2 regions of the Roseateles sp. GW821-FHT09B06 genome follow, and region 1 is predicted to be linked to the other one. Evidence: riboswitches for the same ligand, from Rfam matches in the RefSeq annotation. Region 1 holds a riboswitch; the other holds the start of a gene.
What was found. Region 1 has a riboswitch for glycine ahead of AC07OQ_RS23230 (D-amino acid dehydrogenase). Riboswitches for the same ligand answer to the same signal wherever they lie in the genome.
Positions count from the first base shown of each region.

Region 2: linked by a shared signal. The riboswitch ahead of gcvT (glycine cleavage system aminomethyltransferase GcvT) and the one ahead of AC07OQ_RS23230 (D-amino acid dehydrogenase) in region 1 are both predicted to bind glycine.

Region 1 is NZ_JBWKPM010000042.1:21,184-25,569, forward strand. Features, by position in the region: gene AC07OQ_RS23220 (class I SAM-dependent methyltransferase) at 1-587, opposite strand, end outside; gene AC07OQ_RS23225 (PQQ-dependent sugar dehydrogenase) at 599-1,759, opposite strand; glycine riboswitch at 1,833-1,926, shown strand; glycine riboswitch at 1,927-2,041, shown strand; gene AC07OQ_RS23230 (D-amino acid dehydrogenase) at 2,139-3,458, shown strand; gene fusA (elongation factor G) at 3,542-4,386, shown strand, end outside.
Region 2 is NZ_JBWKPM010000001.1:19,795-24,180, reverse strand. Features, by position in the region: gene AC07OQ_RS00105 (LysR family transcriptional regulator) at 1-813, opposite strand, end outside; gene AC07OQ_RS00100 (SDR family oxidoreductase) at 927-1,673, shown strand; glycine riboswitch at 1,727-1,832, shown strand; glycine riboswitch at 1,842-1,964, shown strand; gene gcvT (glycine cleavage system aminomethyltransferase GcvT) at 2,017-3,159, shown strand; gene gcvH (glycine cleavage system protein GcvH) at 3,201-3,578, shown strand; gene gcvP (aminomethyl-transferring glycine dehydrogenase) at 3,661-4,386, shown strand, end outside.

The DNA of each region.
Region 1 (4,386 bases):
GCCCCGAAAAAGCACGGCACCGCGCTGCGGTCCTCGTGCGCCAGCAGGGCCGCTCGCTTGGCGCCGCCGAACTCGGCGAACAGCTCGTCCAGCGCGCGGTGCAGCGGCGTGTCGAGCACGCGGTCGTTCCAGATCAGCGCCACCGCGGCACCGGGCCTGAGCACCCGCAGGGCCTCGGCGCGCGCCGCCTCGACCTCGAACCAGTGGAAGGCCTGGGCCGCGGTCAGCAGGTCGACGCTGGCATCCGCCAGCGGCAGCGCCTCGGCACGGCCGGCGCTGCTGCGATAGCCCGGCTGGTCGCCCAGCCAGGCATCCGCCGCGGCGCGCATCTCGTCGCTGGGTTCGATCGCGTGCACGGTCCAGCCGCGTGCCAGCAGGCCGGCGCTCAGCAGCCCGGTGCCGGCGCCGATATCGGCGATCATGGGCTGCGGCGGCAGGCATTCGGCCAGCGCGTCGAACAGCGCGGCCGGATAGTCGGGGCGCGAGGCCGCGTAGTCGCGCACCTTGGGGCCGAAGATCCGGCCGGTGCCGCCCTCGGCACTGTACTGGGCGCGCAAGCGCGCGCCGCTGTCGGGTTCATGGTCCATGAACCCGCATGCTACCGGGCCAGACGCATCAGCTTGCCGCTGTCGGTCAGCAGCAGCAGGGCGCCGTCCGGCGCCTGGCGCACATCGCGGAAGCGCTCGCCCAGGTTCGCGAACATGGCCTCGCGGCCGACCACCGCATTGCCGCTGAGCTGCAGCCGCCACAGCGCCTGGCCGGCCAGCGCGCCGGAGAACAGCTGTCCGCGCCATTCGGGGAACATGCTGCCGGTGTAGAAGGCCAGGCCCGCCGGCGCGATCGAGGTCGGCACCCAGTAGCTCAGCGGTTCGACATAGGTCGGCGCATGGGTGCCGCCGCCGATGCGGCAGGCCTCGCCGACCGGTGCGCCGTAGTTGCAGCCGTAGCTCTTCACCGGCCAGCCGTAGTTGGCCCCGGCCCGCGCGATATTGATCTCGTCGCCGCCCTGCGGCCCATGGTCGCTGAGCCACAGCTCGCCGGTCTCGGGGTGCAGGGCCGCCCCCTGCGGATTGCGCAGGCCGATGCTCCACAGCCCCGGCCGCGCGCCGGCGCCGAAGTCCGGGTTGTCGGCCGGCACGCTGCCGTCGCGTTTGATCCGCACCACCTTGCCCAGGGTCTGCACCGGGTCCTGGGCCGGGCTGCCCTGCATGCGCTCGCCCAGGGTGATGAACAGCGTCTTGTCGCGCCCGAACACCAGGCGCGAGCCATAGTGGCCGCTGCCCGCGACCTTGGGGGCTTGGCGGAAGATCACCGCCACGTCCTGCAAGGCATTGCCGACCAGCCGGCCGCGCAGCACCGCGGTGCCGGCACGGCCGGCCTCGGCGCCGCTGCCCGGCTCGGCATAGCTGAGGTAGACCCAGGGGCTGCCGCTGGCGAAGTCGGGATCGAGCGCCACATCGAGCAGGCCGCCCTGGCCGCCGGCGCTGACGGCCGGCACGCCGGCGATGTTGGCCAGGGTGCTGCGGCCGTCGGCCGCCAGGCGCAGCAGGCTGCCGGCCTTCTGCGTCACCAGCATCTCGCCGCCCGGCAGCAGGGCCAGGGCCCAGGGGCTGGACAGGCCGCTGTGCAGGATGCTCGGCTGCGGCGCAGCGGCGGGGCCGGGCGCGGCACCGCTCCCGCTCCCGCCGCCTCCGCCGCAGGCCATCACGGCAGCAACGGCAACTGCCAGGAGGGCCAGGTCGGCACGGCTGATCGTCATCGAGGGACTCCGTCCATGATCGGCCAGAGTCTAGGCCGACTCGCCGGATTGCCGAGCACATCGCATACACTCCGTCACGGATTCAGGAGAGTGCCGCAGCCCCAGGGCTGCGGCCGCCGAAGGCGCAAGCTCCCATACTCGCTCAGGCCCCGTACTGGATCCGCAACATGCCGAATGCTGGAGAGTGCGCCGCTGCAAGGGCGGCGCCACCGAAGGAGCAAGGCGCGCACCGGGTGGTGTTTCGCGCCGAATCTCTCAGGTACCAAGGACAGCGGGAGCGGCGCGCGTCAGGCGCGGCACGCTCCGGGTTTCCTTCGCCATCGCAAGGCCCGCGGCCGTCGTCACGCCTGCGCGGAACTCCTGTCGGGAGTGTTCTTCCATGCATGTCATCGTTCTGGGCGCCGGCGTCACCGGCATCACCACGGCCTGGTATCTGCGCCAGCAGGGCCACGAGGTCACCGTCATCGAACGCCAGCCGGCCGCCGGCCTGGAAACCAGCTTCGCCAACGGCGGCCAGATCTCGGTCTCGCATGCCGAGCCCTGGGCCAACCCGGGCGCGCCGCTGAAGGTCTTGAAATGGCTGATGAAGGAGGATGCGCCGCTGCTGTTCCGGCTGCGCGCGGATCCGGCGCAATGGCGCTGGGGCCTGGCCTTCCTGCGCGAATGCCTGCCGGGCCGCACCGCCCACAACATCCGCAACATCGTCAGCCTGGGCCTGTACAGCCGCGCCAAGCTGCGCGAGCTGCGCGCCGCCACCGGCATCCAGTACGAGCAACGCAGCCAGGGCATCCTGCACTTCTACACCAGCGAGGCCGAGTACGCGGCTGCACAGGAGCCGGCGCGCCTGATGCGCGAGCAGGGCTGCGAGCTGGACATGAAGACGCCGGACGAATGCGTAGCCATCGAGCCGGCGCTGGCGCAATGCCGCGACAGGATCGTCGGCGGCAGCATGACGCCCAGCGACGAATCGGGCGACGCCCACCGCTTCACCCAGGAACTGGCGCGGCGCTGCGCCGAGGCCGGCGTGCGCTTTCGCTACGAGACCCGCTTGCTGGGCCTGGAGCAAGGCGGCGGTGGCATCCGGCAGGCGGTCGTGGCCGACGCGGCGGGCCGCGTCGAGCAGCTGCGCGGCGAGGCCTATGTGCTGTGCCTGGGCTCCTTCAGCCGCGCCTTCGCGCGCGAGCTGGGCGTAGATCTGAACATCTACCCCGCCAAGGGCTACTCGGTCACCCTGCCGGTGACGTCCCCCGAGCACAGCTACCAGGTCTCGCTGACCGACGACGAGTACAAGCTGGTGTTCTCGCGCCTGGGCGAGCGCCTGCGCATCGCCGGCACGGCCGAGCTGAACGGCTACGACACCAGCCTGAATCTGCGCCGCTGCGAGGCCATCGTGCGGCGCACGCGCGAGCTGTTCCCGCGAATGATGGAAGGCCAGACCGATGCCGATCCCGAGGGAAATGGCGCCCAGTTCTGGACCGGCCTGCGCCCGGCCACGCCGTCCAACCTGCCCTATATCGGCCGCAGCCGGATCGGCAATCTGTTCCTCAACACCGGCCATGGCACCCTGGGCTGGACGCACAGCTGCGGCTCGGCCGCGGCGATCGCCGACATCGTCGGCGGCCGCGCGCCGGAGCTGGACTACGCCTTCACCGGGCTGGAGCGGGGGCAGGTCTTGATGCGCCCCGGGCTGGCGGGCTGATCCGCCCGCGCATGCGCGCAAGGCCTCTTGCCGGCCCGGCGCGCATGCCCTACCCTGGGGTCACAGCTCCAAAGGAGTGCGCCATGGCCGATGACAGCACGAGTCCCGTCCACCCCGGCATTGCCGCGATCCGGACCCTGGCCCTGGTAGGGCCGGCCGGCGCCGGCAAGACCAGCCTGGCCGAGGCCTTGCTGTTGCGCGCCGGCAGCATCGGCAGCGCGGGCAGCGTCGAGCGCGGCAACACGGTCAGCGACTTCGACCCGCTGGAAAGGCGCATGCAGCATTCGCTGCAGACCAGCCTGGTGCATATGCGCCACGCCGGTCTGCGCCTGCATGTGGTGGACACGCCCGGCGCACCGGACTTCGTCGGCCAGTCGCTGCCGGCGCTGGAGGCGGTGGACACGGCCGTGGTGGTGGTCAACGCCCAGAACGGCATCGAGCTGATGGCCTCGCGCATGATGGAGGCGGCCGCGCGGCGCGGCCTGTGCCGCGTCATCGTGGTCAACAAGATCGATGCCCCCGGCGTCGACCTGCCCGGCCTGCTGGAGCAGTTGCGCCAGACCTTCGGCCGCGAATGCCTGCCGCTGAACCTGCCGAGCGGCGGCGCCGCCCAGGTGCAGGACTGCTTCTACTGCAAGGACGGCGCGGCCGACTTCGCCTCGGTGGCGCAGGCCCACCAGGCCCTGGTGGAACAGGTGGTCGAGGTGGACGCGGCCTTCGTCGACCGCTACCTGAACGAGGGCGATGTCGACCCCAGCGAGCTGCATGCGCCGCTCGAGCAGGCGCTGCGCGAGGGGCACCTGATCCCGGTGTGCTTCGCCTCGGCCAGGAGCGGCGCCGGCGTGGCCGAGCTGCTGGACGTGATCGAGCGCCTGCTGCCCAACCCGGCCGAGGGCAACCCGCCGCAGTTCCTGCGTGGTGAGGGGCC
Region 2 (4,386 bases), on a different contig from region 1:
GTCCACCGACCAGCCGGGCAATAGGCGCTGCAGCGCGCCGCACTGCAGCCCCGGCCAGGCGTGCGGCGTTGGCAGCAATGCGATGCCCAGACCCTGCATGGCCGCCTGGGCCATGGCCTCCGGGTCGTCGAAGATCAGCCGCGTGCGGCACTCGACCGGGGCTTCCTCACCGGCCGCATTGCGCAAGACCCAGTTGCGCAGCCGGCCGGTCATGACGGAGCGGCGCACGATGGCGTCCAGCCCCGCCAGCTCGGCTGGATGCGCCGGCAGCGGCCGCCCGGCCATATGCTTCGCCACAAAGGCGGGCGAGGCCACCGCGATCACATGGGTGCGCGCCAGCTCGCGCGCCACCACGCCCTGCGGCAGCTCGATGCCGCCGCCGATGGCTACGTCGAAGCCGCCACCGATCAGGTCGACCTGGCGATTGTCGAAATGCCAGTCCAACACGATGGCCGGATAGCGCCGCAGGAACTCATCCAGCAGCGGCAGCAGGTACTGGCGCCCGAACGCCACGCCGACGCCCACCTTCAGTTCGCCCGCGGGCTGGCCCTCCTCGTCCTGCGCCGCGCCGGCGAAGGCGTCCAGCAGACTGGCATGCGGCCCGGCCACCTCGCGCAGAAAGCGTTCGCCGCCAACGGTCAGGGTCAGCAGCCGGGTGCTGCGCTGGAACAGCCGCAGGCCCAGGCGCAGCTCGAGCCGCGCGACGTTCTTGCTCACCGCCGCCGGCGTCAGCCCCAGGCGCCGCGCGGCGGCCGAGAAGCTGCCGGTCTCGGCGCTCTGGAGGAAGGATTCGAGCAGATTGAGCGATTCCACGCGTCCATCTTATATCGATGGTTGAGGCTGATATTCCAGATTCATAGCTACAAACATCGCAATGCACTGCCCATACTGGATTCACATTCACTCCATTTCCCGAGCACAGCATCATGAACAAGCCCCTCTCCGGCAAGGTCGCCTTCGTCACCGGCGGCGCCCGCGGCATCGGTGCCGCCATCGTCCGCCGCCTGGCCCGTGACGGCGCCGCCGTCGCCTTCACCTACCAAAACTCCGCCGCCGCGGCCGACGAGCTGGTCCAGGACATCGTGGCGGACGGTGGTCGCGCCCTGGCCTTCAAGTCCGATGCGGCCGACGCCGTGGCCTTGAGCGGCGCCATCGACGCCGCCGCGGCGCAACTGGGTGGTCGCATCGACATCCTGGTGAACAACGCCGGCGTGCTGCTGCTGGGGCCGGTGGACGCCTTCTCGCTGGAGGACTTCGACAAGACCCTGGCCGTCAATGTGCGCGCCGTCTTCGTCGCCGCCAAGGCCGCGCTGCCGCACATGGGTGCGGGCGGCCGCATCATCAATATCGGCAGCACCAATGCCGAGCGCATGCCCTTCCCCGGCGGCAGCGCCTACGCGATGAGCAAGTCGGCGCTGCAGGGCCTGGTGCAGGGCATGGCGCGCGACCTGGGCCCGAGGGGGATCACCGTCAACAACGTGCAGCCCGGCCCGACCAACACCGACATGAACCCCGAGAGCGGCGACTTCGCGGCCGGCCTGCACGGCCTGATGGCGCTGCAGCGCCATGCGCATCCGGACGAGATCGCCGGCATGGTGGCCTATGTCGCCGGCCCGGAGGCCGGTTTCGTGACCGGCGCCAGCCTGACCATCGACGGCGGTTTCAAGGCCTGAGTTCGTCCCGCACCGACGATTTGCATCCGGTGGCGTCCAAAGCGCCGCTACAATCCGCCGCGTCAGGAGAGAGTCCCCCTCGTGGGGGCCGCCGAAGGCGCAGTGGCATGGGTTGATCCCGGGCTGCGAACGCTCAGGCAAAAGGACTGGCAAGACGCTCCGACCGGAGCGTTCCTCACTGGAGAGAGGCGGACCCCGGAGTCCGCCCACCGAAGGGGCAAGCCGCTGGCCGTATTCCACAGGGAAAGGCTGGTGGCCAATCTCTCAGGTAAAGCGGACAGCGAGGGCATATTTCCCCACGACTCGGGTCGTGGGTCTGACGAATGCCCTCGGAGTTTTCCTCATGTCCGCTGCCGATTCCGCCGCCCCGCTCAAGACCACCCCCCTGCACGCGCTGCACATCGAACTCGGCGCCAAGATGGTGCCTTTCGGCGGCTACGACATGCCGGTGCAATACCCCGCCGGCGTGATGGCCGAGCACAAGCACACGCGCGCCGCGGCCGGCCTGTTCGACGTCTCCCACATGGGCCAGCTGCGCCTGGTCGGCGCGCAGGCCGCGGCGGCCCTGGAAACCCTGGTGCCGGTCGACGTGATCGACCTGGGCCTGTTCAAGCAGCGCTATGCCCTGTTCACCGACGACAAGGGCGGCATCCTGGACGACCTGATGATCTGCCGCCGCCCGGACGACCTGTTCGTCGTGGTGAACGCCGGCTGCAAGGAACAGGACATCGCCCATTTGCAGGCCAAGATCGGCAGCAGGTTTGGTGATGACTGCCGGGTGATCCCCAGCCCCGAGCAGGCGCTGCTGGCGCTGCAGGGGCCGCAGGCCGTGGACGCGCTGGCAAGGCTGAATGCCGACGTCAAGCAACTGGTCTTCATGACCGGCGGCTTCTTCGAGCTGGACGGCATCCCGAGCTTCATCACCCGTTCCGGCTACACCGGCGAGGACGGCTTCGAGATCTCGGTGCACCAGGACCAGGCCGTGGCGCTGGCGCGCAAGCTGCTGGCCCAACCCGAGGTCAAGCCGATCGGCCTGGGCGCCCGCGACTCGCTGCGCCTGGAAGCCGGCCTGTGCCTCTACGGCCATGACATCGACACCGCGACCACGCCGGTGGAAGCGTCTCTCACCTGGGCAATCCAGAAGGTGCGCCGCGCCGGCGGCGCCCGCGCCGGCGGCTATCCCGGTGCGGCCGTGATCGACCGTCAGTTCGCCGAAGGTGCCGCGAAGAAGCGCGTCGGCCTGGTCAGCAGCGAGCGCATGCCGGTGCGCGAGGGCGCCAAGCTGGTGGACGCCAGCGGTGCCGAGGTCGGCACCGTCACCAGCGGCACCCTGGGCCCCACGGTCGGCAAGCCGGTGGCCCTGGCCTATGTGAAGACCAGCCACGCCACGCTGGGCACCGAGCTGTTCGCGCTGGTGCGCGACAAGCGCACGCCGATGACGGTGTCTTCCACGCCCTTCACGCCCAACGGATACTTCCGCGGTTGATTCACCCCTCCCGCAACCCTCAAAACATCACGGAGCAGCCCATGAGCACCATCAAGTACACCGCCGACCACGAGTGGATCCAGATCGAAGGCGACGGCACCGTCACCGTGGGCATCACGGTCCACGCCCAGGACGCGCTGGGCGACGTGGTCTTTGTCGACCTGCCCGAGATCGGCAAGAGCTATGCCGCCAAGGAAGTGGCCGGCGTGGTGGAGTCGGTCAAGGCCGCCGCCGACGTCTACATGCCCGTGTCGGGCGAGATCACCGAGGTCAACGAGGAGTTGCGCAACGACCCCTCGCTGGCCAACAGCGATCCGCTGAAGAGCGGCTGGTTCTTCAAGGTCAAGCTGGCCAACGGCGCGGAACTGGACGGCCTGATGGACGGCACGGCCTACGACGAGCTGGTCAAGAACAGCTGATCGTCCGGAAGCCATCGTCGTAAGAGAAAGAAGAAAGGCGGGCACTCCGGTGCCCGCTGTTGTATCGCAAGGATTGTTTGCCATGTTGATGTCTGCGCTGAAGCCCCTGGGCGAGCTCGAGAACGCCGCCGAATTCCAAGCCCGCCACATCGGCCCCGATGCCGCCGACGAGGCCGGCATGCTGTCGGTGATCGGCCAGGCCTCGCGCCGCGCGCTGATCGAGGCCATCGTGCCCGCCAGCATCAAGCGCTCGCAAGGCATGGCCCTGCCCGCCGCCGCCACCGAAGCCCAGGCCCTGGCCGAGCTGAAGGCGCTGGCCCGGCAGAACAAGGTGCTGAGCAGTCATATCGGCCAGGGCTACTACGACACCCTGACCCCGGGCGTAATCCTGCGCAACATCCTCGAGAACCCCGCCTGGTACACGGCCTACACGCCCTACCAGGCCGAGATCTCGCAAGGCCGCATGGAGGCCCTGGTCAACTTCCAGACCATGGTGACCGACCTGACCGGCATGGCGATCGCCAACAGCTCGATGCTGGACGAGGCCACCTCGGCCGCCGAGGCCATGACCCTGGCCGCCCGCGTGGGCAAGAGCAAGAGCCAGATCTTCTTCGTCGCCGACGACGTGCTGCCGCAGACCCTGGAAGTGGTGCGCACCCGCGCCGAACCGCTGGGCTTCACGGTGCAGGTCGGCAAGGCCGAGGACGCGGGCAAGAGCGAGTGCTTCGCGGCGCTGCTGCAGTACCCCGGCGTCAACGGCGAGATCCGGCCGCTGCAGCCCATCGCCGATGCCCTGCACGCCCAGGGC